Regions from separate parts of the Kribbella sp. DT2 genome, predicted to be linked through region 2. Evidence: riboswitches for the same ligand, from Rfam matches in the RefSeq annotation. Region 2 holds a riboswitch; each other region holds the start of a gene.
What was found. Region 2 has a riboswitch for glycine ahead of gcvT (glycine cleavage system aminomethyltransferase GcvT). Riboswitches for the same ligand answer to the same signal wherever they lie in the genome.
Positions count from the first base shown of each region.

Region 1: it holds a riboswitch for glycine, as region 2 does, so the genes downstream of both, ACLQ2O_RS06030 (L-serine ammonia-lyase) here and gcvT (glycine cleavage system aminomethyltransferase GcvT) in region 2, are expected to answer to the same signal.
Region 3: it holds a riboswitch for glycine, as region 2 does, so the genes downstream of both, gcvP (aminomethyl-transferring glycine dehydrogenase) here and gcvT (glycine cleavage system aminomethyltransferase GcvT) in region 2, are expected to answer to the same signal.

Region 1 covers NZ_JBNCLH010000001.1:1,256,313-1,263,858, reverse strand. The annotation lists gene ACLQ2O_RS06045 (helix-turn-helix transcriptional regulator) at 1-603, opposite strand, end outside; gene ACLQ2O_RS06040 (SDR family NAD(P)-dependent oxidoreductase) at 707-1,435, shown strand; gene ACLQ2O_RS06035 (hypothetical protein) at 1,449-2,039, opposite strand; gene ACLQ2O_RS06030 (L-serine ammonia-lyase) at 2,146-3,519, opposite strand; glycine riboswitch at 3,598-3,690, opposite strand; gene ACLQ2O_RS06025 (hypothetical protein) at 3,838-4,713, shown strand; gene ACLQ2O_RS06020 (DUF3817 domain-containing protein) at 4,715-5,047, opposite strand; gene ACLQ2O_RS06015 (alpha/beta hydrolase) at 5,173-6,693, shown strand; gene ACLQ2O_RS06010 (S1 family peptidase) at 6,893-7,546, shown strand, end outside.
Region 2 covers NZ_JBNCLH010000011.1:239,328-246,873, reverse strand. The annotation lists gene ACLQ2O_RS36820 (mandelate racemase/muconate lactonizing enzyme family protein) at 138-1,187, shown strand; glycine riboswitch at 1,250-1,342, shown strand; glycine riboswitch at 1,343-1,444, shown strand; gene gcvT (glycine cleavage system aminomethyltransferase GcvT) at 1,490-2,596, shown strand; gene gcvH (glycine cleavage system protein GcvH) at 2,606-2,986, shown strand; gene glyA (serine hydroxymethyltransferase) at 2,983-4,293, shown strand; gene rox (rifampin monooxygenase) at 4,402-5,817, shown strand; gene ACLQ2O_RS36795 (PaaI family thioesterase) at 5,822-6,274, opposite strand; gene ACLQ2O_RS36790 (endonuclease/exonuclease/phosphatase family protein) at 6,438-7,409, shown strand; gene ACLQ2O_RS36785 (DUF805 domain-containing protein) at 7,532-7,546, shown strand, end outside.
Region 3 covers NZ_JBNCLH010000009.1:357,464-365,009, forward strand. The annotation lists gene ACLQ2O_RS33875 (DUF881 domain-containing protein) at 1-61, shown strand, start outside; gene gcvH (glycine cleavage system protein GcvH) at 86-469, shown strand; gene ACLQ2O_RS33885 (FHA domain-containing protein) at 579-1,106, shown strand; gene ACLQ2O_RS33890 (MerR family transcriptional regulator) at 1,138-1,773, shown strand; gene ACLQ2O_RS33895 (bifunctional nuclease family protein) at 1,831-2,325, shown strand; gene ACLQ2O_RS33900 (MerR family transcriptional regulator) at 2,526-3,143, shown strand; gene ACLQ2O_RS33905 (dihydrodipicolinate synthase family protein) at 3,200-4,087, shown strand; glycine riboswitch at 4,103-4,199, shown strand; gene gcvP (aminomethyl-transferring glycine dehydrogenase) at 4,275-7,163, shown strand; gene ACLQ2O_RS33915 (serine hydrolase domain-containing protein) at 7,160-7,546, shown strand, end outside.

The DNA.
Region 1 (7,546 bases), on a different contig from region 2:
CAGCGAATGCAGGTCGGGGTCCTTGGGGTAGCGGGTGACGGCGGCGCGCAGGTCGGTGATCATCGCGATCTTGAACCGCTCGGCCTGCTCGGGGGTCTGCCGGACCCGGCCGTAGCCCTCCGGGAAGTCCTGGTCGCCGGCGAAGCGGCGCCAGACGATGTTGCGCTGCCGGCCGCGCAGGCCGGACGGGTCGCCGAGCATCGCCGCCCACAGATGGTTCCAGCTGATCATCGTCCAGGAGGCGTCGGCCACGCTCAGCGGAGCGCCGTCGAGCTGGTCCACCAGGCGCTGGACACCGGGCGGGATGTACGTCGAGATCCGCCCCGGCGCGGGTGGCGCCTGGCCGGCCAGCACGAACAGGTGGTCACGCTCCGCGTCGTCCAGCCGGAGCGCGCGGGCGAGCGCGATCAGGACCTGCGGCGACGGCGAGGAGGACCGCCCCTGCTCCAGCCGTACGACGTAGTCGACCGACAGCCCGGCGAGCAGCGCGAGCTCCTCGCGCCGCAGCCCGGGCGCCCGTCGTACGCCGTTCGCGGGCAGGCCGGCCTCGGCCGGGCTCACCCGGTCGCGCCAGGCGTGCAGGGTCTTGCCGAGTTCGGACACGTCTTCAGTATCGCGGGCCCGGGCCTGAACAGCCTGGTACTGCCGTTCCCCAGGCTGTTCGGGGTACTGCCTGTCCTGCCTGGGACACGGCAGAGTCGACGGCATGACCATCACACTCATCACCGGGGCCAACAAGAGCCTCGGGTTCCAGACCGCCCGTGAACTCGTTGCCCTCGGCCACACCGTGTACGTCGGGGCGCGCGACCTCGAGAAGGGCCGCAAGGCCGCCGGCGAGCTCGGCGCGCGGACCGTGCGGATCGACGTCACCGACCCCTCGTCGATCCGTGCGGCGGCTGAGCAGATCGAGGCCGAGGAGGGCCGGCTCGACGTGCTCGTCAACAACGCGGGCATCCCCGGGCACGTGAACGCCGCCGGGATCCCGGGCCATCCGTCGACCGCGACGGAGGTGACAGCGGAGACGCTCCGGACGGTGTTCGAGACCAACGTCTTCGGCGCCGCGCAGGTGCTGCACGCGTTCCTGCCACTGCTGACGAAGAGTGAGCACGCGGTGGTGGTGAACGTCAGCAGCGGGCTCGGCTCGATCGCCGGGGTGCCGTTCGACGGCGAGTCGCCGGTGCAGTCCTGGATCCCGGTCCCGGGCTACGCCGCGTCGAAGGCCGCGCTCAACATGCTCACCGCACAGTTCGCCTACCTGCTGCCGGACTTCCGGATCAACACCGTCGACCCGGGCTTCACCGCCACCGACTTCAACGGCCACCGCGGTACCCAGACGGTCGAGGAAGGCGCCGCGATCATCGTCCAGGCGGCGACGGTCGCCAAGGACGGCCCGACGGGTCAGTACCTGAGCATCCACGGCCCGGTGGCCTGGTAGCCCGTACGACGTACTACGGCACCAGTGCGTCGAGCCAGCCGAACAGCTGGTCGACCAGGCCCGGGTCCGGGTGGTCGTCGGTGACCGGCGGCGTCGGCGGCGTACCGGTCGGGCTCGGTGTCGGGCTCTCCGGCGGAGGCGGAGGAGTCGGGGAGGCCGTCCGCTCGGTGGGGGTCGGCGTCGCGTGCGGCGTGGCCGTCACTGTCGCCCCCGGCCGGCGTACCCGCTCCTCGGCCGGCCCCGGCGTCGCGGGCGCACCCGGCGTCGGGCGTCCCGCCTCACCCCCGCGACCGTCCAGCTGGACGTCGCCCCAACCGTCCCCGTGCGACTCCGACGAGAGCGGCGGGGTCGGGGTCACCACCGGCCGCGGGGCTCCCTCGACGTACGGGTAGTTCTTGTCGACCGGGCCGACGATCGGCAGGCCGGCCACCGGCGTGACCGTGTCGGGGTCACCTGTGCCGGGCAGCGGCAGCAGGCCCACGACAGCCAGGGCGGCGTACAGGCCGATGGGCAGGGCGATGCAGGCGGCGGTACGGCGGACCCTCTTGCTCCTCAGCGGGGTCCGGCGCGGTGCTGCCTGTTCTTCCTCAGAGAACAGACTCACAGTTCCGGCACAGTAGCGGGTATTCACATGTTTCAAACAGGTCTTGGAACGATATTCACCGCAAACTGCAACCCGTCGCGACACTGAGCAACCGCGTGGTGACCAGTCAGCACTCGATCACGTTGACGGCGAGGCCGCCTCGTGAGGTCTCCTTGTACTTGACCTTCATGTCCGCGCCCGTCTCGCGCATCGTCTTGATCACCTTGTCCAGCGTGACCACGTGCACGCCGTCGCCGTGCATCGCCATCCGGGCGGCGTTGATCGCCTTCACCGCCGCCATCGCGTTCCGCTCGATGCACGGGATCTGGACCAGCCCGCCGACCGGGTCGCAGGTCAGGCCGAGGTTGTGCTCCATCGCGATCTCCGCCGCGTTCTCGACCTGCTCCGGGGTCCCGCCGAGCACCTCGCACAGCCCGGCCGCGGCCATCGAGCAGGCCGACCCGACCTCGCCCTGGCAGCCGACCTCGGCGCCGGAGATCGACGCGTTCTCCTTGTAGAGCACGCCGATCGCGGCGGCCGCCAGCAGGAACCGTACGACTCCGTCCTCGGTCGCGCCCGGCACGAACCGGCGGTAGTAGTGCAGCACGGCGGGAATGATGCCCGCGGCACCGTTCGTCGGCGCGGTGACGATCCGGCCGCCGGAGGCGTTCTGCTCGTTCACGGCGAGCGCGAACAGGTTCACCCAGTCCATCACCTTGAGCGGGTCGACCGACCACTTGTCGCCGCTCAGCTTCTGGTGCAGACCGTGCGCCCGCCGCGGCACCTTCAGGCCACCCGGCAGCACCCCCTCGGTCTCGCAGCCTTCGTCGACGCAGTCCTGCATCACCTGCCAGATGTGCAGCAGGCCTTCGCGGATCTCGGGCTCGGTCCGCCAGGCGAGCTCGTTGGCGAGCATCACCTCGCTGATCGGCAGCCCCGACTCGCGGCAGCGGTCGAGCAGCTCGGCGCCGGACAGGAACGGGTACTTCAGCGGCGTCCGGTCCGGCACGATCCGGTCGCCGGCCGCCGCGTCCTCGTCGACGACGAAGCCGCCACCGACCGAGTAGTACGTACGCTCCCGCAGTACGGCGCCGTCGGCGTCGCGGGCCACGAAGGTCATCCCGTTCGGGTGGTACGGCAGCGCCTTACGGCGGTGCATCACCAGCTGCGAGCCCTCGTCGAACGCGATCTCGTGCTCGCCACCGAGCCGCAGGGTCTTCGCCGCGCGGATCGCCGAGACCCGGTCCTCGACCGAGCGGGTGTCGATGGTCTCGGGAGCCTCGCCCTCGAGACCGAGCATCACCGCCTTGTTGCTGCCGTGCCCGTGCCCGGTCGCGCCGAGCGAGCCGAACAGCTGCGACTCGACGGCCGTCGTCCGGGTGAGCAGGCCGTCGGCGGCGAGGCCGGCGGCGAAGGTCCGGGCCGCGCGCATCGGTCCCACGGTGTGGGAGCTCGACGGGCCGATCCCGATACTGAACAGGTCGAAAACGCTGATCGCCATCTGGAGGTTCCTTCCGGTCGACGTTGACCGATCGGTGTGCCTCCCCGCTCTGTTGGGCGTGCTGCCTTCCAGAGGTGCCTCGCCCGTGCGGTGAGGGTGCCTGAGAGATTCTTGGGGAGAGTTGCTCCTACGGCGCCCGGGTCGGGCCCGGGTCTCTCCCGCACGGGTTCATGCGGCGCGTGCTGCTGACGACCGCGACGGTACGACGCGCTCGCACCGCGCGTCAATCCGCCTGTTCCCGTGCGCTCATTCCACCGAGGGAGCTGCTTCCCTCGCGCGGGGGATCCCTTTCGGGCACCGGACCCGGAAGCTGAGGACATGAGGACCTTGCGGTGGGCACCGCACGCCGCGATCGGCTGGGCGACGGCGTACGGGCTGGTGCGGTTGTGGTTCGCGACCGGGCACGCACCGGCCTGGGAGCTGCCCGGCAACGACCTGCTCATCCCCCGCTGGCCGTCGCTCGCCTTCTGCGCGCTGAGCGCCGTCCTGGTCGTCCTGCCGGTGTCACGGCCGACCATCGCACTCACCTGGGCTGCCGCGGCCGGCTGGGTCGCCGTGTGCGGCTTCGCCCTGCTCGACGTCGTCGCCGCCGTGCTGCCGGGCCTCGGCATCCCCTTCGACCCGATCGGAATGCTCAGCCGGCTGGGCGGACTCGCCGGCGCGGCCCTGCTCGCGGCGACCGCCCTGGCCAGGCAGCGGCGGCTCGACCCGTCCTGCCTGCGCTGCAGCGGGCTCCCGACAGTCGCGTCCACACCCAGGTGGGCCGTCGCCGGAGCCCTCGTTGCCGTAGCGGGCTGTCTCATTCGCCTCGGAGCCCAGGCCGTCGTCGGCTTCGCCAGTACGCCGTACGGCGGTCGCCTGGCGGTGATCCTGTTCGAGACCGGCTTCGTGCTCGCCGGGACCGTCCTCCCGCTCCTGCTGGTGACGCGCGCCGGACGGCTGTTCCCGCGCTGGATGCTGCTGCTCCCCGGCGGCGGGCTCGGGGCCGGGATCACGGCGTACTTCGGGGTCGGGCTGCTCCAGATGACCGTCGCGGCCGCGCGGCACGAGCCGGTCTTCGGGGAGATCGATCTGCCCGAAGCCTTCTTCTGGGTCGCCGTCCCGGCCTACCTGGTCTGGGGCATGGGTCTGCTCGCGGCGACGTACGGCTACTACCTCCGCACGCGCCCACCCTGCCTTGGCTGCGGCCGGTGAGTCAGCCGAGGCGGTTGGTGCGGGCTGCCCAGAGCTCGAAGAACCAGGTGAACAGCGGCGGGATGCTCGCGGCCAGCGCAAGCAGGGTCGTCGTCCACGTCCAGCGCAGCGGCTTGCGGACGACGGCGACCGTCAGCACGTACGCGACGAAGATGCCGCCGTGGATCGGGCCGAAGATCTGGACACCGATCTCGTTGTCCGACAGGACGTACTTGAACAGCATCCCGATCAGCAGCCCGGTCCACGAGATCGCCTCGGCGATCGCCACCACCCGGAACCAGCGCGCCTGCTTCGAACCAGCCGGCACGTCCACGGCTGCAAGAGTCTCGGTCATCAGACCAGTGACCCTAACAAGTCGGCCCAACCCACTCCCGGGATGCCTCCGGGTCCTCACCGGATGCCGGTCAGGGTCCTCGCCGCCAAGGATCGACGGTGTTCCCTACGACAACAGGAGATCCCGTGTTCCGACGAACCACCTGGGGGGTGGTCCTCATCGCCGCGACGGCGATGGTCGCCCCACCGGCGACGGCTTCGGCCGAGCAAACCGCCCCCAAGCCCCAGCCCTCGATCGCCTGGGCGGACTGCAAGCCCGAGCCCGGCGACACCCCCGAGGAGATCGCCCTCCTCCCCGGCTCGGGGTGCGGAACGCTGACCGTGCCGATCGACTGGAACAAGCCAGGCGACGGTACCTTCGAACTCGCGGTCGCGCGGCGCAAGGCCGGCTCCTCGTCCGGCCCGGCCGGCGGCCGCGGCGTGGACCAGCGGGTCGGCGTACTGGTGTTCGGCCCTGGCGGACCCGGCGACTCCGGTGTCGACCGCATTCGCACCGGCATGAGCCGGTTCAGCCAGCAGCTCGAGGACCGCTTCGACATCGTCAGCTTCGACCCACGTGGTGTGGCCCGCAGCAACGCCGTGATGTGCTCGGCCGCACTGCTCGCCCGCCAACCGTCGCCGATCCTCGAGAACCACAGCGACTTCGACGCCACCATCAAGTACAACCACGAGCTCGCCACCGACTGCCGCAAGAACACCGGCCCGGTCTACGACCACCTCGACACCCTGCAGACCGTGCGCGACGTCGACGCGATCCGCGCCGCCCTGGGCGAGCAACGAATCTCCTTCCACGGCAGCTCGTACGGCACCTTGCTCGGCCAGCAGTACGCCCAGCGCTACCCGCAGCGGACCCGCGCGCTCGTGCTGGAGAGCGTCTTCGACCACAGCTCCGCGACGACCGGCGAGTTCCTCGACGCGCAGGCCTGGGCGGGCCAGGACTCCTTCGACGAGTTCGTGAAGTGGTGCACGACGGCAACGACCTGCGCCCTGCACGGCCAGGACATCCACGCGTTGTGGGACCGGCTTCTCGCCCGCGCCGACCGCGGCGAGCTCCCGGATCCGCAGCACCCGTCGTCCCCGATCACGCCGTACCAGCTGAGCTTCGTGACGTTCCGGACCTTCTACGGACCGGACTGGGCCAAGCTCGCCGACCTGCTGGCCACGCTGGACAAGAGCCCGCCGCCGACCGAGCAGCCCCCGGTTCCGACCGGACTGACGAGCTTCGCGTTCGTGACGTTCTGCCGCGACTTCAGCCTGCCGGTCCGCAACTACGGCGAGTACGCCGAACACCTGCGACGGCTGGCGCGGGACAACGAGGACCTGCGCTACCCAGGCCAACTGCTCGCCGTGTCGACCTGCCTGGGTCTCCCGAAGGCGCCCAACCCGCAGCGCGATCCGAAGGCGTACGACCTGCGCACGCCGGCGCTGCTGATCAACAGCCTGCACGATCCCGCGACCGGCTACAACGGCGCCCGAAGCGTCGCCCGCCAGCTCGGCCGGGACGGCGTACTGGTCACGTACCGCGGTTGGGGGCACGGCAGCTACACCTCGAGTCCGTGCATGGAGGCAACGGTCGACGACTACTTGGTCGCGCTCGACGTACCGCGCCGTGGAACGAGCTGCGCGGCGGTCGACCCGACGAGCTAAACCGATTTACGAAGGATCACCCTCGGTCGACCGCTGGTTGACAGGGGGTGATCGGTCGTTCACCCGAAGGCTTTCCCTTGACCACCTCTCCCGAGGCAACCGTGACCGTCCGTTCCCTTGTGGTGATCGTCCGTAGCCTCAACGATCTCCTCACCGTGGCCCTGTGAGGCAAGGCCACCCAGAGGAACCGGATGTGACCATGTCCTTTGATTCCCCGCCCCGCCCCGAACGATTCCGTCCCCGGCAGTTCCGCAAGACCCTGGTCGGAGCCGCGCTGGCACTCGGACTCGGCGCCGCCGCCCTGGCGCCGATCCAGTCCGCCGGCAGCGCGCCGGTCCCCGAGCCGATCGACGGCGTGTACGACGTCCTCGGCACGAGCTGGGGTGTCTCCGCGTCCGACGCCAAGCTCCGGATGGACGCCGAGCACAGCAAGACCGCCGCGCTCGAGACCGTGCAGGCCCAACTGGCCAAGGCGTCCCGCGCCGCCAAGGCCGACCCCGGCCTGGACGGTGCGTTCTTCGACTCGGCCCGTCGCCTGGTCGTGAACGTGCACACCACCGCCGCCGCTGACGCCGCCAAGGCGAACGGCCTGACCCCGCGGAGCGTCACCCGCGGCGAGAAGGCGCTGACCGCGCTGCAGACGCGGGCCCAGGCGCTGATCGACAGGTCCGGCTCGACGCAGGTTCAGCAGATCGGCGCCGACCTGCCGACCGACACGCTGCGGATCATCCTGCAGCCTGGCAAGCAGTCCGCGAACACCGTTGCCCTGGTCAAGCAGTTGAAGGCGCTCCCGGGCGTTGCCGTGAGCACCGGCACCACCACCCTGGCGATGACCGCCGACGTGATCGGCGGC
Region 2 (7,546 bases):
TGTCACAGCTTTGACAGACGCCACCGCCGGGTTGTGACACGACCCCGCTGTGACCCACGTCTCGCCGGGAGTCAGAGGGTTTGCCCGCGCGGTCAACGCAGCAGACTGGGTGGGGAACCCCGATGTGAGGAGTCCCGATGACGTTGGACGGTCACTTCATCAGCCGCGTGGAGCGCTCGACGGTCCGGTCGCGGTATCCACGGACCATCGGGCGGAACGCCCGGCTCGGTAGCCACGGGGACGGTGGGGTGGACGAGATCGTCGTCCTGCACACCGACACCGGGAAGTCCGGGTGGGGGCTCGCGGCGGGACTCGTCCCGGAGGACGTGGTGGGGCGCCCGGTGGAAGAGCTGATCGATCCAGCAAACGGCGTACGAGAGCCAGGGCTGCGCGGGCTCGACTTCGCGTTGCACGACCTGGCCGGCCACATCCTCGATCTCCCCGTGCACGCGTTGCTCGGAGGTCGCGGGAGTACGACGACCCCGTGCTACGACGGCGCGATCTACTTCGCGGATCTCGACGACGCCGGCGGCGTGGACGCCGTACTGGCCCACTGTGCCGCCGACGACTCGGCGGACTATCGCGCGTTCAAGCTGAAGATCGGGCGCGGAAACCGCTGGATGGAGCGGGCGGAGGGTGACGCGCGGGACATCGAGGTGACACGGGCCGTGCGGGCGGCGTACCCGGAGCACCGGATCCTCGTGGATGCCAACGACGGGTACGACTGCGACGGGTTCATCGAGTACCTGAAGGCCGTGGCGGACTGCGACCTGTACTGGGTCGAGGAGCCGTTCCTCGACGACGCGACCGATCTGGCCCGGCTCAAGAAGCACCTGCAGGGATCACAGACCTTGATCGCCGAGGGCGAGTCCGACCCCGACCTGGAGCCTTTGCTGGAGATCGCCGCCAAAGGCGACATCGACGTCCTGCTGATGGACGTGGTGTCGTTCGGCCTGACCAGCTGGCGCGAGGTGATGCCCCGGATCACCTGCCAGGCCTCGCCGCACGCCTGGGGTCTCCCGCTCAAGACCCTGTACGCCGCACAGCTCGCCGCCGGTCTCGGCAACGTCCCGACCGTCGAGGGTGTGCCCGGCACGACCGACGGCGTCGACACCACGGCGTACCGCTGGGAGGACGGCAACCTGACCGTCCCCGACCGCCCCGGCTTCGGTCTCACGCTCACCTGAGACCGACCTTGCGCGCCCGGCCGTGCCCCGCTTAGGGTGCGACCGACAACTGAACACGCTGTTGATCCGCGGCGGGAGAATCCTGCCGCCGTGCAGGTGCCGTAGGAGCAAATCCTCCCCGGGAATCTCTCAGGCCCCCGTACCGCCGCGGTCAGGCAACTCTGGAAAGCAGCCGGACGTCCGGCTCACCGACGGTGCAAGCGAGGCCCGTACGACGGCCGCGCGGAAACTCTCAGGTCCGATACAGAGCGGGGAGGAACCCCGATCTCGTGGCGCCCGCCACCTGGATTCTGGAGTTCCTCATGGCGAGTTCGACCTTCACCGCACTCCGCGCCGAGCACGAGCGGCTCGGCGCGAGCTTCACCGACTTCGGCGGCTGGCAGATGCCGCTCAAGTACCGCTCCGAGCTCGCCGAGCACCACGCCGTACGACGCTCGGCAGGGCTCTTCGACCTGTCCCACATGGGCGAGGTCTGGGTGACCGGACCGGACGCCGCGGCGTTCCTCGACCACGCGCTGGTCGGCAGGATCTCCGCGATGGCGGTCGGCAAGGCGAAGTACTCGCTGATCTGCGCCGAGGACGGTGGCGTGATCGACGACCTGATCACCTACCGGCGCCCCGAGGCGTTCCTCGTCGTCCCCAACGCCGGCAACGCCGAAGCAGTGGTCGCCGCGCTGACCGAGCGCGCGCGGGGCTTCGACGTCACGGTCGACGACGCGTCGGCGCGGACCTCGCTGATCGCCGTCCAGGGGCCCAAGGCCCAGGAGATCCTGCTCCGGCTGATCCCCGCCGAGCAGCAGGAACGCCTGACCACGCTCAAGTACTACGCGGCGGTCGAGCTCACCCTGACCGACCTGGACCTCCTGGTCGCGCGCACCGGCTACACCGGCGAGGACGGCTTCGAGATCTTCGTCGGAGGCGACGACGCGGTCGATATCTGGCGCGCGATCGAGGCCGCGGCCGAGGACGGCGAGCTCACCCCGGCCGGTCTCGCGGCCCGCGACTCGCTCCGGCTGGAGGCCGGGATGCCGCTCTACGGCAACGAACTCTCTCGCGAGGGCGATCCGTTCGCCGCCGGCCTCGGCGGAGTCGTTGCGCTGAGCAAGGAAAACTTCGTCGGCCAGGAAGCCCTTGTCCGCCGCAAGGAAGCGGGATCGGCCCGCAAGCTGGTCGGCCTGACCGGCTCCGGCCGGCGCGCGCCGCGCAGCCACTACCCGGTGCTCAAGGACGGCGTCGTCGTCGGCGAGGTCACCTCCGGCCAGCCGAGCCCGACGCTCGGCGTACCGGTCGCTCTGGCGTACGTCGACGTCGAGCACACCGAGCCGGGAACCGCACTGCACGTCGATCTGCGCGGCACGCCCGAGCCGTTCGAAGTGACCGCTCTGCCCTTCTACCAGCGCCAGAAGTGAGGACCGACCATGCCGACAGTCAAGGCTGGACTGCAGTACTCCGACGAGCACGAGTGGGTGGCCCGCGAGGAGGCCGGCGTCGTCACGGTCGGGATCTCCGCGATCGCCACCGACGCGCTCGGTGACATCGTGTACGTCGAACTGCCCGAGCCCGGCAGCACCGTGACGGCGGGGGAGACCTGCGGCGAGGTGGAGTCCACGAAGTCCGTCTCGGACCTGTTCTCCCCGGTCACCGGCGAGATCACCGAGGTGAACCCCGCCGTCACCGACGACCCCGCCGCGATCAACGAGGACCCGTACGGCGTGTGGCTGTTCAAGGTGAACGCCACCGCGGACGGCCCGCTGCTGTCGGCCGAGGACTACGCGGCCAAGCACGGTGGTGACTTGTGAGCACGTTCCAGCAGATCGTTGCCCCAAGCATGGATGCGACGCTCGCCGATCTCGACCCGGAGGTCGCGGCGAAGATCGCCGACGAGCTGACCCGGCAGCGCGACGGCCTGGAGATGATCGCCTCGGAGAACCACACCGCGGCGGCCGTCATGCAGGCGCAGGGCTCGGTGCTCACCAACAAGTACGCCGAGGGCTACCCGGGCCGCCGGTACTACGGCGGCTGCGAGCACGTCGACGTGATCGAGCAGCTGGCGATCGACCGGGTCAAGGCGCTGTTCGGCGCGGCGTACGCGAACGTCCAGCCGCACTCCGGCGCGCAGGCGAACGCGTCCGTGATGCACGCACTGATTCGCCCGGGCGACACGATCATGGGCCTCGACCTGGCGCACGGCGGGCACCTCACGCACGGCATGAAGATCAACTTCTCCGGCCGCCTGTACGACGTGGTGCCGTACCAGGTCCGCCCGGACGATCACCGGATCGACATGGCCGAGGTCGAGCGGCTCGCGCACGAGCACCGGCCGAAGCTGATCGTGGCCGGCTGGTCGGCGTACGCGCGGCACCTGGACTTCGCCGAGTTCCGGCGGATCGCGGACGCGGTCGACGCGTACCTGATGGTCGACATGGCGCACTTCGCCGGGCTGGTCGCGGCCGGGCTGCACCCGTCGCCGGTACCGCACGCGCACGTCACGACGTCGACCACGCACAAGACGCTGGCCGGCCCGCGCGGCGGGATCATCCTGACCGACGACGCCGGCCTGGCCAAGAAGATCAACTCGGCGGTCTTCCCCGGCCAGCAGGGCGGACCGCTCGAGCACGTGATCGCGGGCAAGGCGGTGGCGTTCAAGATCGCCGCGTCGGAGGAGTTCCGCGAACGCCAGGAGCGCGTACTGGCGGGCGCCCGGATCCTGGCCGAGCGGCTGGGCCGGTCCGACGTCGCCAAGCACGGCATCTCGGTGGTCTCCGGCGGGACCGATGTCCACCTGGTGCTGGTGGATCTGCGGGACTGCGCGCTCGACGGTCAGCAGGCCGAGGACCGCTTGGCCTCGATCGACATCACCGTCAACCGCAACGCCGTACCGTTCGACCCGCGGCCGCCGATGGTGACGTCGGGCCTGAGGATCGGTACGCCGGCGCTGGCGACGCGTGGGTTCGGCGAGGACGCGTTCACCGAGGTCGCGGACATCATCGCCGAGGCCCTGACCGCGGACGCCGAGGCGGACCTGACCGATCTGCGCCGACGGGTCGCAGTACTGGCTGCTGCCCATCCGTTGTACGGCGGACATGACGAAGGCAAGGAGAACTGATCTCCCTGCCGTCATCAGGTTATAGCGCAGCTGGGGGCTTGCCGCAAGGCCCAGTGCGTCCTGGAGAATCCTGCGAGTTGCTGAAACAGCTCGGGGAAATGGGGACGTGTGACTGACGTACTTGTGGTGGGGAGCGGGCCGACGGGGTTGATGCTGGCGGCGGAGCTGCGGCTGCACGGGGTGGACGTGGTCGTGCTGGAGAAGGACACCGAACCGACGAAGGCCGTGCGGGCGCTGGGCCTGCACGCGCGGTCGATCGAGGTGATGGACCAGCGGGGACTGCTCGAGCGGTTCCTCGCGGCCGGGACGCGGTACCCGGTCGCGGGGTTCTTCGCGGCGATCCCGAAGCCGGCGCCGGCACTGGACTCGGCGCACGCGTACACGCTGGGGATCCCGCAGCCGGCGATCGACCGGATCCTGGCCGAGCGCGCGGTCGAGCTCGGGGCCGAGATCCGGTCCGGCGTCGAGGTGGTCGGGCTGAGCCAGGACGAGCGGGGCGTGGACGTCGAGCTGGCCGACGGCTCGCGGCTGCGTGCCGGGTACGTCGTCGGGTGCGACGGCGGCCGCAGCACGGTGCGCAAGCTGCTCGGGATCGGGTTCCCGGGGGAGGCGTCGAAGGTGGAGACGCTGCTGGGCGAGATGCAGGTGGGCGACTCGCTCGACCGGGTGAACGCCGTCCAGAGCGAGGTGCGCAAGACCGAGTGGCGGTTCGGGCTGATGCCGCTGGACGACGGCGTGTACCGGGTCGTCGTACCGGCTGACGGAGTGGCGGCGGACAGGAGCGTGCCGCCGACGTTCGAGGAGTTTCGGCAGCGGCTGATCGTTGTCGCAGGCACCGATTTCGGGGTGCACTCGCCGCGGTGGCTGTCGCGGTTCGGGGACGCGACGCGGCTGGCCGACCGGTACCAGGTCGACCGGGTGCTGCTGGCCGGCGACGCGGCGCACGTTCACCCGCCGCTCGGTGGGCAGGGGCTCAACCTCGGGGTCCAGGACGCGTTCAACCTCGGCTGGAAGCTGGCCGCCGAGATCAACGGCTGGGCGCCGGCCGGGTTGCTGGAGACCTACGAGGCCGAGCGTCGGCCGGTGGCGGCCGCCGTACTGGACAGCACGCGGGCGCAGGGTGTGCTGATGTCGAAGGATGCCGGTCCGCAGGCGTTGCGCCGGCTCTTCACGGACCTGATGGACTTCGAGGACGTGAACCGGCTGCTGACCGAGAGGATCGTGGCGATCGACATCCAGTACGACTTCGGCGACGGCCACGGGTTGCTCGGCCGGCGGCTGCGGGACGTGGAGCTGAAGGGCGGGCGGCTGTACGCGCGGATGCACGAGGGCCGCGGGCTGCTGCTCGACCAGACCGGGCAGCTCTCGGTGGGCAGTTGGGAGGACCGCGTCGACCACGTGGTCGACGTCAGCGAGGAGCTGGATGCTCCCGCCGTACTGCTCCGACCGGACGGCCACGTCGCGTGGATCGGTGCAGACCAGGCCGACCTCGCGACCCACCTCCCGCGATGGTTCGGACGCTAGGAGGTCATCGCTCCGGGCGGTCGGCGATCTGGATCAGGGTCTGCTGCCCGGCGGCGACGAGCTTGCGCTCCGCACCCCGTACGCCGAAGACGTCGAGCCGGCACACGGTCAGAGTGCGGCCGGGCTTCAGCACCGTGCCGACCGCCTCCAGGTGGTCGCCCTCGGCGGGGGCGAGCAGGTTGACCTTGTACTCGACCGTGAGCACCGAGGTGCCTTCGGGGAACAGCGTGTACGCCGCGTAGCCGCCGGCGCTGTCGGCGATCGCGCTGGTGGCGCCGGCGTGGAAGTAGCCGTGCTGCTGGGTGAGCTCGGGGCGCGCGGGCAGCAGGATGTGGACCCGGCCCGGCCCGATGTGGCCGAGCCGGGCTCCGAGGTGCGCCATCAGGCCCTGCCGCTCGAAGCTCGCCGCGACGCGCGCCTGGGTCTCCGGGGTGGCCGGCTGGTCGGGATCGTCCATGCGCGCCAGGCTACGCGGCACGGATCCCCACGACCGGCGGCCGGGGAGCGGCCGTGGGCCTCGGGGTGAACTTCTGGTGCGGGCCATTGACGGGTGGCCGGTGGTCGATCACGCTCGGTACAACGGTTGGGGTGGCCGGGAAACTCGTTGTGGGGTGGGGATTGTGGCGCGTGAAATGGTCAAGCCGCCGGCCGGTCCGGTGCCGAAAGCGGTGACGCAGGACCTGAAGCGGTTGGGGGCCGCGCTGGACCAGCAGCTTCCGGCGAAGGTCGAGGACAACCTGCTGATCGGGACGTGGAACGTGCGCGGGTTCGGTGGGCTGACGCCGAAGTGGCAGTCGGGGCCGAAGGACACACCGAAGCGGGACTGGCACGCGCTGGCCTGCGTGGCCGCGGTGGTCGAGCGGTTCGACGTGACCGCGATCCAGGAGAGCAAGCGGGACACCACCGCGTTGATGGCGCTGCTGCACCACCTCGGTCCGCGCTACCGGGTGATCGTGTCGGACGCGACCGAAGGGGCCCCGGGCAACGCGGAACGGCTCGCGTACGTGTACGACTCCGAGCGGGTGCAGCCGTCCGGGCTGGTCGGCGAGATCGTGCTGCCGGCGGCGGCGGCGGAGCAGAAGGTCGAGCAGTTCGCGCGGACGCCGTACGCGGCGGCCTTCGTACGGGGCGGCACCGACTTCATCCTCACCACCGTGCACGTGCTGTGGGGCAAGGGCCCGAAGGACCGGCTCGGTGAGGTGCAGGCCTTCGCCGACTGGATGCGCCGGTGGGCCGACCGCCCGAAGGACTGGAACCACAACCTGCTCGTGCTCGGCGACTTCAACCTGGACCGGATCGACGACCCGCTGTACGCCGCGTTCGTCTCGACCGGCCTCTGGCCGCCGCCCGACCTCGGGCTGGTGCCGCGCACGATCTTCGACAACGACAAGGACCACCACTACTACGACCAGATCGCCTGGTTCAACGACCCGACCGATCCCGGCCTGCCGCCGATGCTCAACGGCCTGAGCTTCACCAACCGCTGCGGCAGCCTGGACTTCGTCCCGCTGGTGCTCACCGACCTGACCAAGTCCCAGCTGTCCTTCCGCATCTCCGACCACTACCCGCTGTGGGTGGAGTTCACGGTTTGATCACCTTTCCGTCCGGCGTTGCCCCGGGCATGCGGTGGTCGCACGTTTACCGCATACGGTCGGGAGGGCATTGGAGTCCTACGACCTGGGTCGGCCAGGTGGCTGATGATCGGAGTTCCACCATGCAGTGGTACGTG
Region 3 (7,546 bases), on a different contig from region 2:
CGCCTTGCACGCGCCGGAGGAGCATCGCTACGCTCGCCCGGCCCCCAGCCCGACCAAGTAGATCCTGAGCGAAAGAGGACCCGAGGTGTACCCCGAAGACCTGAAGTACACGGCCGAGCACGAGTGGCTGAAGGCCGGCGAAGAAGGCCCGGTGCGGGTCGGCATCACCGACTTCGCCCAGGACGCGCTCGGCGACATCGTCTACGTGCAGCTGCCCGAGGTGGGCGCCGTCGTGCGCGCCGGCGACGCCTGCGGCGAGCTGGAGTCGACCAAGTCCGTCAGCGACCTGTTCGCGCCGGTCAACGGCACCGTCACGGCCGTCAACGAGGCCCTGGCCGACCAGCCCGACCTGGTCAACACCGACCCGTACGGCGAGGGCTGGCTGCTCGACATCCGCGTCGACGACGACGAGGAGGTGGCGGCCCTGATGGACGCCGACACCTACAAGGGCCAGCTCGAGCAGAGCTGATAGGTTTGCGCCCTCAACCGCCGGTCGAGGGTTGAGGGCGCAGTCACACTGTCATCACGGGGATCTACGACAACGTCGCCGGACCGCCGGCGATCGGGAGGATCACAGCATGCCGTTCTGCAACCAGTGCGGGCACGAGAACTCCGAGGGCAGCAAGTTCTGCTCGCAGTGCGGAACGATGCTCCCTGGCGCGGACCGTCCGGTGCCCGCCCCCGGCGTCACCGACACCGCGATGCTGACCCCGATCAGCGCCGAGCCCGACACCGAGCGGATCGACCTGGCCGGTGAGGGCCTGACCGCCGAGGACGAGGCCGCCGTCGGCGCGCTGCCGGCCGGGTCCGCCCTGCTGATCGTCCAGCGTGGCCCGAACGCGGGCAGCCGCTTCCTGCTCGACGTCGACGTGGTCACCGCCGGCCGGCACCCGGACAGCGACATCTTCCTCGACGACGTCACGGTCTCGCGCCGGCACGCGGAGTTCCGCCGCGACCCGGCCGGGGTGAAGGTGCGCGACGTCGGCAGCCTGAACGGCACCTACGTCAACCGCGACCGGATCGACGAGGTCGCGCTGACCAACGGTGACGAGGTCCAGATCGGCAAGTACCGGCTCGTCTACTACGCCAGCAGTGGCCAGGCCTGAGGCTGACGCCGGAGGAAGCAGCATCGGAGCGGTGCTGCAGGTCCTGCAGGCCGAGTTCGCCGACGTCACCATCTCCAAGCTCCGCTTCCTCGAGGCCGAGGGACTGGTGACGCCGGCCCGGACCGCGTCCGGGTACCGCAAGTTCAGCGCGGCCGACATCGAGCGGCTGCGCTACGTGCTGACCGCGCAACGCGACCAGTACCTGCCGCTGAAGGTGATCAAGGAACACCTCGGCGCGATGGACCGCGGCCTGCGACCGACACCGGGCGGCCGTCCGGCGGCGCCCGAGGCGGCCGAGCCCGCCGGGTTGCCGGTCGCCGAGGACTTCGGTGCCGACCGCACCGAGTTGAAGCTGACGCGCGAGGAGCTGCGGGTCGCGGCGGGGATCACTGCTGAGCTGTTGGAGCAGTTGGAGAGCCACCAGCTGGTGGTGGCTCGGGGCAACCACTACGACGGCGACGCGATCCTGGTCGCGAAGGCGGCCGCCGAGTTCGGCCGGTACGGCGTGGAGCCGCGGCACCTGCGCCCGTTCCGTACGGCGGCCGACCGCGAGGTCGGCCTGATCGAGCAGGTCGCCGGTCCGCGCCGCGACGACAAGACCCAGGAACTGGCGGCCCTCGCCGTACGGTTGCACGCGGCCCTGGTCCGGTCCCGGCTGAGCCGCTGACGTCGTACGCCGACCCGGACGCCAGCTTGTGCGGGCTTGCCGGAGTAGGCTGAGGGTGTGCGCGAAGTCGACGTAATCGGAGTCCGGGTCGAGATGCCCTCGAGTCAGCCGATCGTGCTGCTCCGGGAGGTCGGCGGTGAGCGGTACCTGCCGATCTGGATCGGCGCGGCCGAGGCCAGCGCGATCGCGTTCGCGCAGCAGGGGATGGAACCACCGCGGCCCCTGACCCACGACATCTTCGCCGAGGTGATCCGGGTGCTGGGGCACACGCTGACCCAGGTCCGGATCGTGAACCTGACCGACGGCGTGTTCGAGGCGATCCTGGTGTTCGACGACAAGACCGAGATCTCGGCCCGCCCGTCGGACTCGATCGCGCTCGCGCTGCGCACCGGGACGCCGGTGTTCTGCACCGAGGAGATTCTCGCCGAGGCCGGGGTGCCGGTTCCGGAGAGTGAGACCGACGAGGTCGACGAGGTGGAGGAGGAAGAGGAAGTGGAGCGCTTCCGCGAGTTCCTCGACCAGATCTCGCCGGAGGACTTCGACAAGTCCTGACCGTGCGTTACGGCAAGATTTTGGATGTCTCTGGTACAAGGCCGGGTTGGTAACGATTCGGCCTGGGAGCGCGACACGCTTTCGGCTCGGTGCGGTTGTCGTTGACCGGGTCAAGTCGGCGGCTTACCTTGAAGGAGTTGTGAGGAGTTGTAACTCCACGGATGTAGTCCGTTCCAGTCAGTACCCAGGGAGGCTCAGGCGTGACACGCACCGGCGACACCGATCTGACGGCGCAGTCGGCGTCGGAAGCACACGCCGACGCGGCTGCCGCAGCGGGGGTGCAGGGCCTGCTCTTCGACGACGACCTGCGCCCGATGCCGGAAGACGTCGGTTTCCGCGGCCCGACCGCCTGCTCGGCCGCCGGCATCACCTACCGTCAGCTCGACTACTGGGCCCGTACCGGCCTGGTGTCGCCGTCGGTCCGCCCGGCCACCGGCTCGGGCACGCAGCGGCTCTACGGCTTCCGCGACGTTCTCCTGCTCAAGGTGATCAAGCGGCTGCTCGACGCCGGGATCTCGCTGCAGCAGATCCGCACCGCGATCGCCCACCTGAGCGAGCGCGGCATCGACGACCTGACCCAGATCACGCTGATGAGTGACGGCGCCTCGGTCTACATGTGCACCTCGCCCGACGAGGTCATCGACCTGCTGGCCGGCGGCCAGGGCGTCTTCGGGATCGCGCTCGGCGGGGTCTGGCGCGAGGTCGAGGGTTCGCTGTCCGAGCTGCCGACCGAACGCGCCGACGGCAACGACGAGGAGTCCGGCCCGCACGCGAACGACGAGCTCGCCGCTCGCCGCCGCGCCCGGATGACCGGCTGACCCCGAACCACCTCCAGCAACCGGTGCGCCCACTCACCGCGGAAACCCTGCGTGGTGTGTGGGCGACGTTGTTGCTGCCCCTCGACGCCGACGACACGATCGACTTCGTCCGCCTCGAGGCCCAGCTCGACCACCTGACCAAGGCCGGTGTCGACGGTCTGTACGTGCACGGTACGGCGGGGGAGTTCCAGACCCTGACCGAGGGCGAGTACGACCGGATCAACGACCTGCTCGCCGCGCGGACCGACCTGCCGTTCCAGATCGGTGCCAGTCACCCTTCGGCGCAGCTCCAGCTCGACCGCGTACGCCGGGCGGCCGCGTTGCGTCCCTCGGCGATCCAGGTGATCCTGCCCGACTGGCTCCCGCTGAGCGCCGGCGAGGCGCTGGCCTTCCTCGACCGTGTCGCCCAGGCGGCCGGCGGCGTACCGCTGGTCCTCTACAACCCGCCGCACGCGAAGACGCAGGTCTGGCCCGAGCAGCTCACCGACCTCGCGCGCGCCGTACCGGCTTTGATCGGCTTGAAGAGTGCGGGTGGGGACGCGGAGTGGTTCGCCCGGGCGCGCGAGTCCGGGCTGTCGCTGTTCGTGCCCGGGCACTTCCTGGCGAGCATGACCCCGCTCGGCGCGGACGGCAGCTACTCCAACGTCGCCGCGCTCTCGCCGGCCGGTTCCGTGAGGTGGTACGAGCTGATCGAGGCCGACCATCGGGCGGCGCTCGATGTCGAACGGCGGATCGCCGAGTTCTTCGCCGGGCACATCGCGCCGCTGCAGGCCCGAGGCCTGTCCAACCCCGCGCTCGACAAGTTCCTCGCCGCGGTCGGTGGCTGGGCCGACGCCGGGACGCGGGTGCGCTGGCCGATGGCCTTCGCCGATCCGGAACTGGTCGGACCCGCCCGAGTGACCGCGCAACGGCTGCTGCCGGAACTCGACGAGGGCAACTGGTAACCTCGGGGTTGCCGTACACAGCACTCGGGAGAGTCCCAGGGCGCGTTTGCCTGGGCGCCGAAGGGGCAATTCCTCCCCGGAACCTCTCAGGCCCATGGACCGAGTGCCGCAGGCGACTCTGAAGCGTGTCAGTGCGTGACAGAGGGGGAGGCCACCGGCAGACCTGTCAGCATCGGAGCCTCCAGCTATGACTGTGCAAGATTCATTTCCCACCCCACCGCCCCAGTCGCCCGACATCTCCCCACAGATCTCGGCCACCTTCGCCGACCGTCACATCGGCCCGCGGGCCGACGAGGTCGCCCGGATGGTGCAGACCCTCGGGTACGCCGACGTCGACGCGCTCGTCGACGCCGCGGTCCCGGCCTCGATCCGCTCGGCCGAGCCGCTCCGGCTGCCCGAGCCGGCCTCCGAGGTCGACGCGCTGACCGAGCTCCGCCAGCTGGCCGCGCGCAACAACGTCGCCACCTCGATGATCGGCCAGGGTTACTACGGCACCTTCACCCCGTCGGTGATCGTCCGCCGCCTGGTCGAGAACCCGGCCTGGTACACGGCGTACACGCCGTACCAGCCGGAGATCTCCCAGGGCCGGCTCGAGGCGCTGCTGAACTTCCAGACCGTCGTGTCGGACCTGACCGGCCTGCCGACCGCGAACGCGTCGCTGCTCGACGAGGGCACCGCGGCCGCCGAGGCGATGACGCTGGCGCACCGGTCGAACCGCAAGTCGAAGAGCAACCGTTTCCTCGTCGACGCCGACTGCTTCGCGCAGACGATCGCCGTCGTCGAGACCCGCGCCGAGGCGCTCGGCATCGAGGTCGTCGTCGCCGACACCACCGACGGTCTGCCCGAAGGCGACTTCTTCGGCTTCCTGGTCCAGTACCCGGGCTCCGGCGGTGTCGTCCGCGACCTGAAGCCGCTGGTCACCGCCGCGCACGAGCGCGAGACGTTGGTTGCCGTGGCCTCCGACCTGCTCGCGCTGACGTTGCTCGAGGCACCGGGTGAGGCCGGCGCCGACATCGTGATCGGCTCGTCGCAGCGCTTCGGCGTCCCGCTGTTCTACGGCGGACCGCACGCGGGCTTCATGTCCGTGCGCGCCGGGCTCGAGCGGTCGTTGCCCGGTCGCCTCGTCGGCGTCTCGGTCGACGCCGACGGCGCCCCGGCGTACCGGCTGGCTCTGCAGACGCGGGAGCAGCACATCCGTCGTGAGAAGGCGACCTCCAACATCTGTACGGCGCAGGTCCTGCTCGCCGTTGTCGCCTCCATGTACGCCGTCTACCACGGCCCCGACGGCCTGAAGGCGATCGCCGAACGCGTCCACGGAGGAGCCGACAGCCTGGCCGCGTCGCTGCGCGCCGGTGGCGTCGAGGTCGTGCACGAGCAGTTCTTCGACACCGTGCTGGCGCGCGTCCCCGGTCGTGCGGCCGACGTCGTCGACACCGCCCGGCAGAACGGGATCTGGCTGCGCCTCGTCGACGCCGACCACGTCGGCATCTCCTGCGACGAGAAGACCGACGCGGTCGCGCTCGGCCAGGTCTGCGGCTCGTTCGGCATCCGGTACGACGCTTCGCTTGCCGGTGGCAACCTGTCCGACGCCGTCACTCGTACGTCGGACTACCTGACCCACCCGGTCTTCAACACGCACCGGTCCGAGACGGCGATGCTGCGCTACCTGCGCAAGCTGTCCGACTACGACTACGCGCTCGACCGCGGCATGATCCCGCTCGGCTCCTGCACGATGAAGCTGAACGCGACCACCGAGATGGAAGCGGTCACCTGGCCCGAGTTCGCCGACATGCACCCGCTGGCGCCGATCGAGGACGCGGCCGGGTACGTGAAGCTGATCGGCCAGCTGGAGCGCTGGCTGGCCGAGGTGACCGGCTACGCCAAGGTCTCGATCCAGCCGAACGCCGGTTCGCAGGGCGAGCTCGCGGGCCTGCTGGCGATCCGCGGTTACCACCGGGCCCAGGGCAACGAGGACCGCAACGTCTGCCTCATCCCCGCCTCGGCGCACGGCACCAACGCCGCGTCCGCGGTGATGGCGGGCATGAAGGTTGTTGTTGTCAAGGGCAACGACGACGGAACCATCGACCTGGACGACCTGCGGGCCAAGGCGTCCGAGCACGCGGAGAAGCTGGCCGCGATCATGATCACCTACCCGTCCACGCACGGCGTGTACGAGGAGAGCGTGACCGAGGTCTGCCAGATCGTGCACGACCACGGCGGCCAGGTGTACGTCGACGGCGCGAACCTGAACGCCCTGCTCGGCCTGGCCAAGCCGGGCGAGTTCGGCGGCGACGTCTCGCACCTGAACCTGCACAAGACGTTCTGCATCCCGCACGGCGGCGGTGGCCCGGGCGTCGGCCCGGTCGCGGTCGCCGCGCACCTGGCGCCGTACCTGCCGAACCACCCGCTGCTCGACCAGGCCGGCCCGGACTCCGGTGTCGGCCCGATCTCGGCGGCGCCGTTCGGCTCGGCCGGCGTCCTGGCGATCTCCTGGGCCTACATCCGGATGATGGGCGCGGAGGGTCTGACCTCGGCGACCAAGGCCGCCGTACTGACCGCGAACTACGTCGCCAAGCGGCTCGAGAACGCGTTCCCGGTGCTCTACACCGGCGAGAACGGCCTGGTCGCGCACGAGTGCATCCTGGATCTCCGCCCGATGACCAAGGAGACCGGCGTCACCGTCGACGACGTCGCGAAGCGGCTGGTCGACTACGGTTTCCACGCGCCGACGATGTCGTTCCCGGTGCCCGGCACGCTGATGGTCGAGCCGACCGAGTCCGAGGACCTGGGCGAGCTGGACCGCTTCATCGACGCGATGATCGCGATCAAGCACGAGATCGACCGGGTCGCGGCAGGCGAGTGGCCGGCCGACGACAACCCGCTGGTCAACGCGCCGCACACGGCGTCCGCGGTGATCAACGACAAGTGGGAGCACGCCTACACCCGCGAGGAGGCCGCGTTCCCGCAGTCGGTCGACCGGACCACGAAGTACTGGCCGCCGGTGCGCCGCATCGACGGCGCGTACGGCGACCGCAACCTGATCTGCTCCTGCCCTTCCCCGGAGGCTTTTGAGTGACCCTGCGCCCTGACACTGCCGCGGCTCTCTTCGCAGAAGTCGCGGCAGCCCAGAGTGAGTGGAAGCTGCCGTCGATCACGGCCGGTGTGGTGCGTGACGGTGCACTGGTGTGGACCGGGTCGCGGGGGCAGTTCGCCACGGCCGACGGTGGGTTGCCCGGTCCGGAGCGGCAGTACCGGATCGGGTCGATCACCAAGACGCTGACCGCCGTCCTGGTGATGCAGTGCCGCGACGACGGGCTGCTCGCGCTGAACGATGCCGTCGGCAAGCATCTGCCGGGCGTCGCGTTCGGCGACCTGACGCTGCGGCACCTGCTGTCGCACTCGGGCGGGATGAACGCCGAGCCCGAAGGGCCGTGGTGGGAACGCAATCCGGGCGTGTCG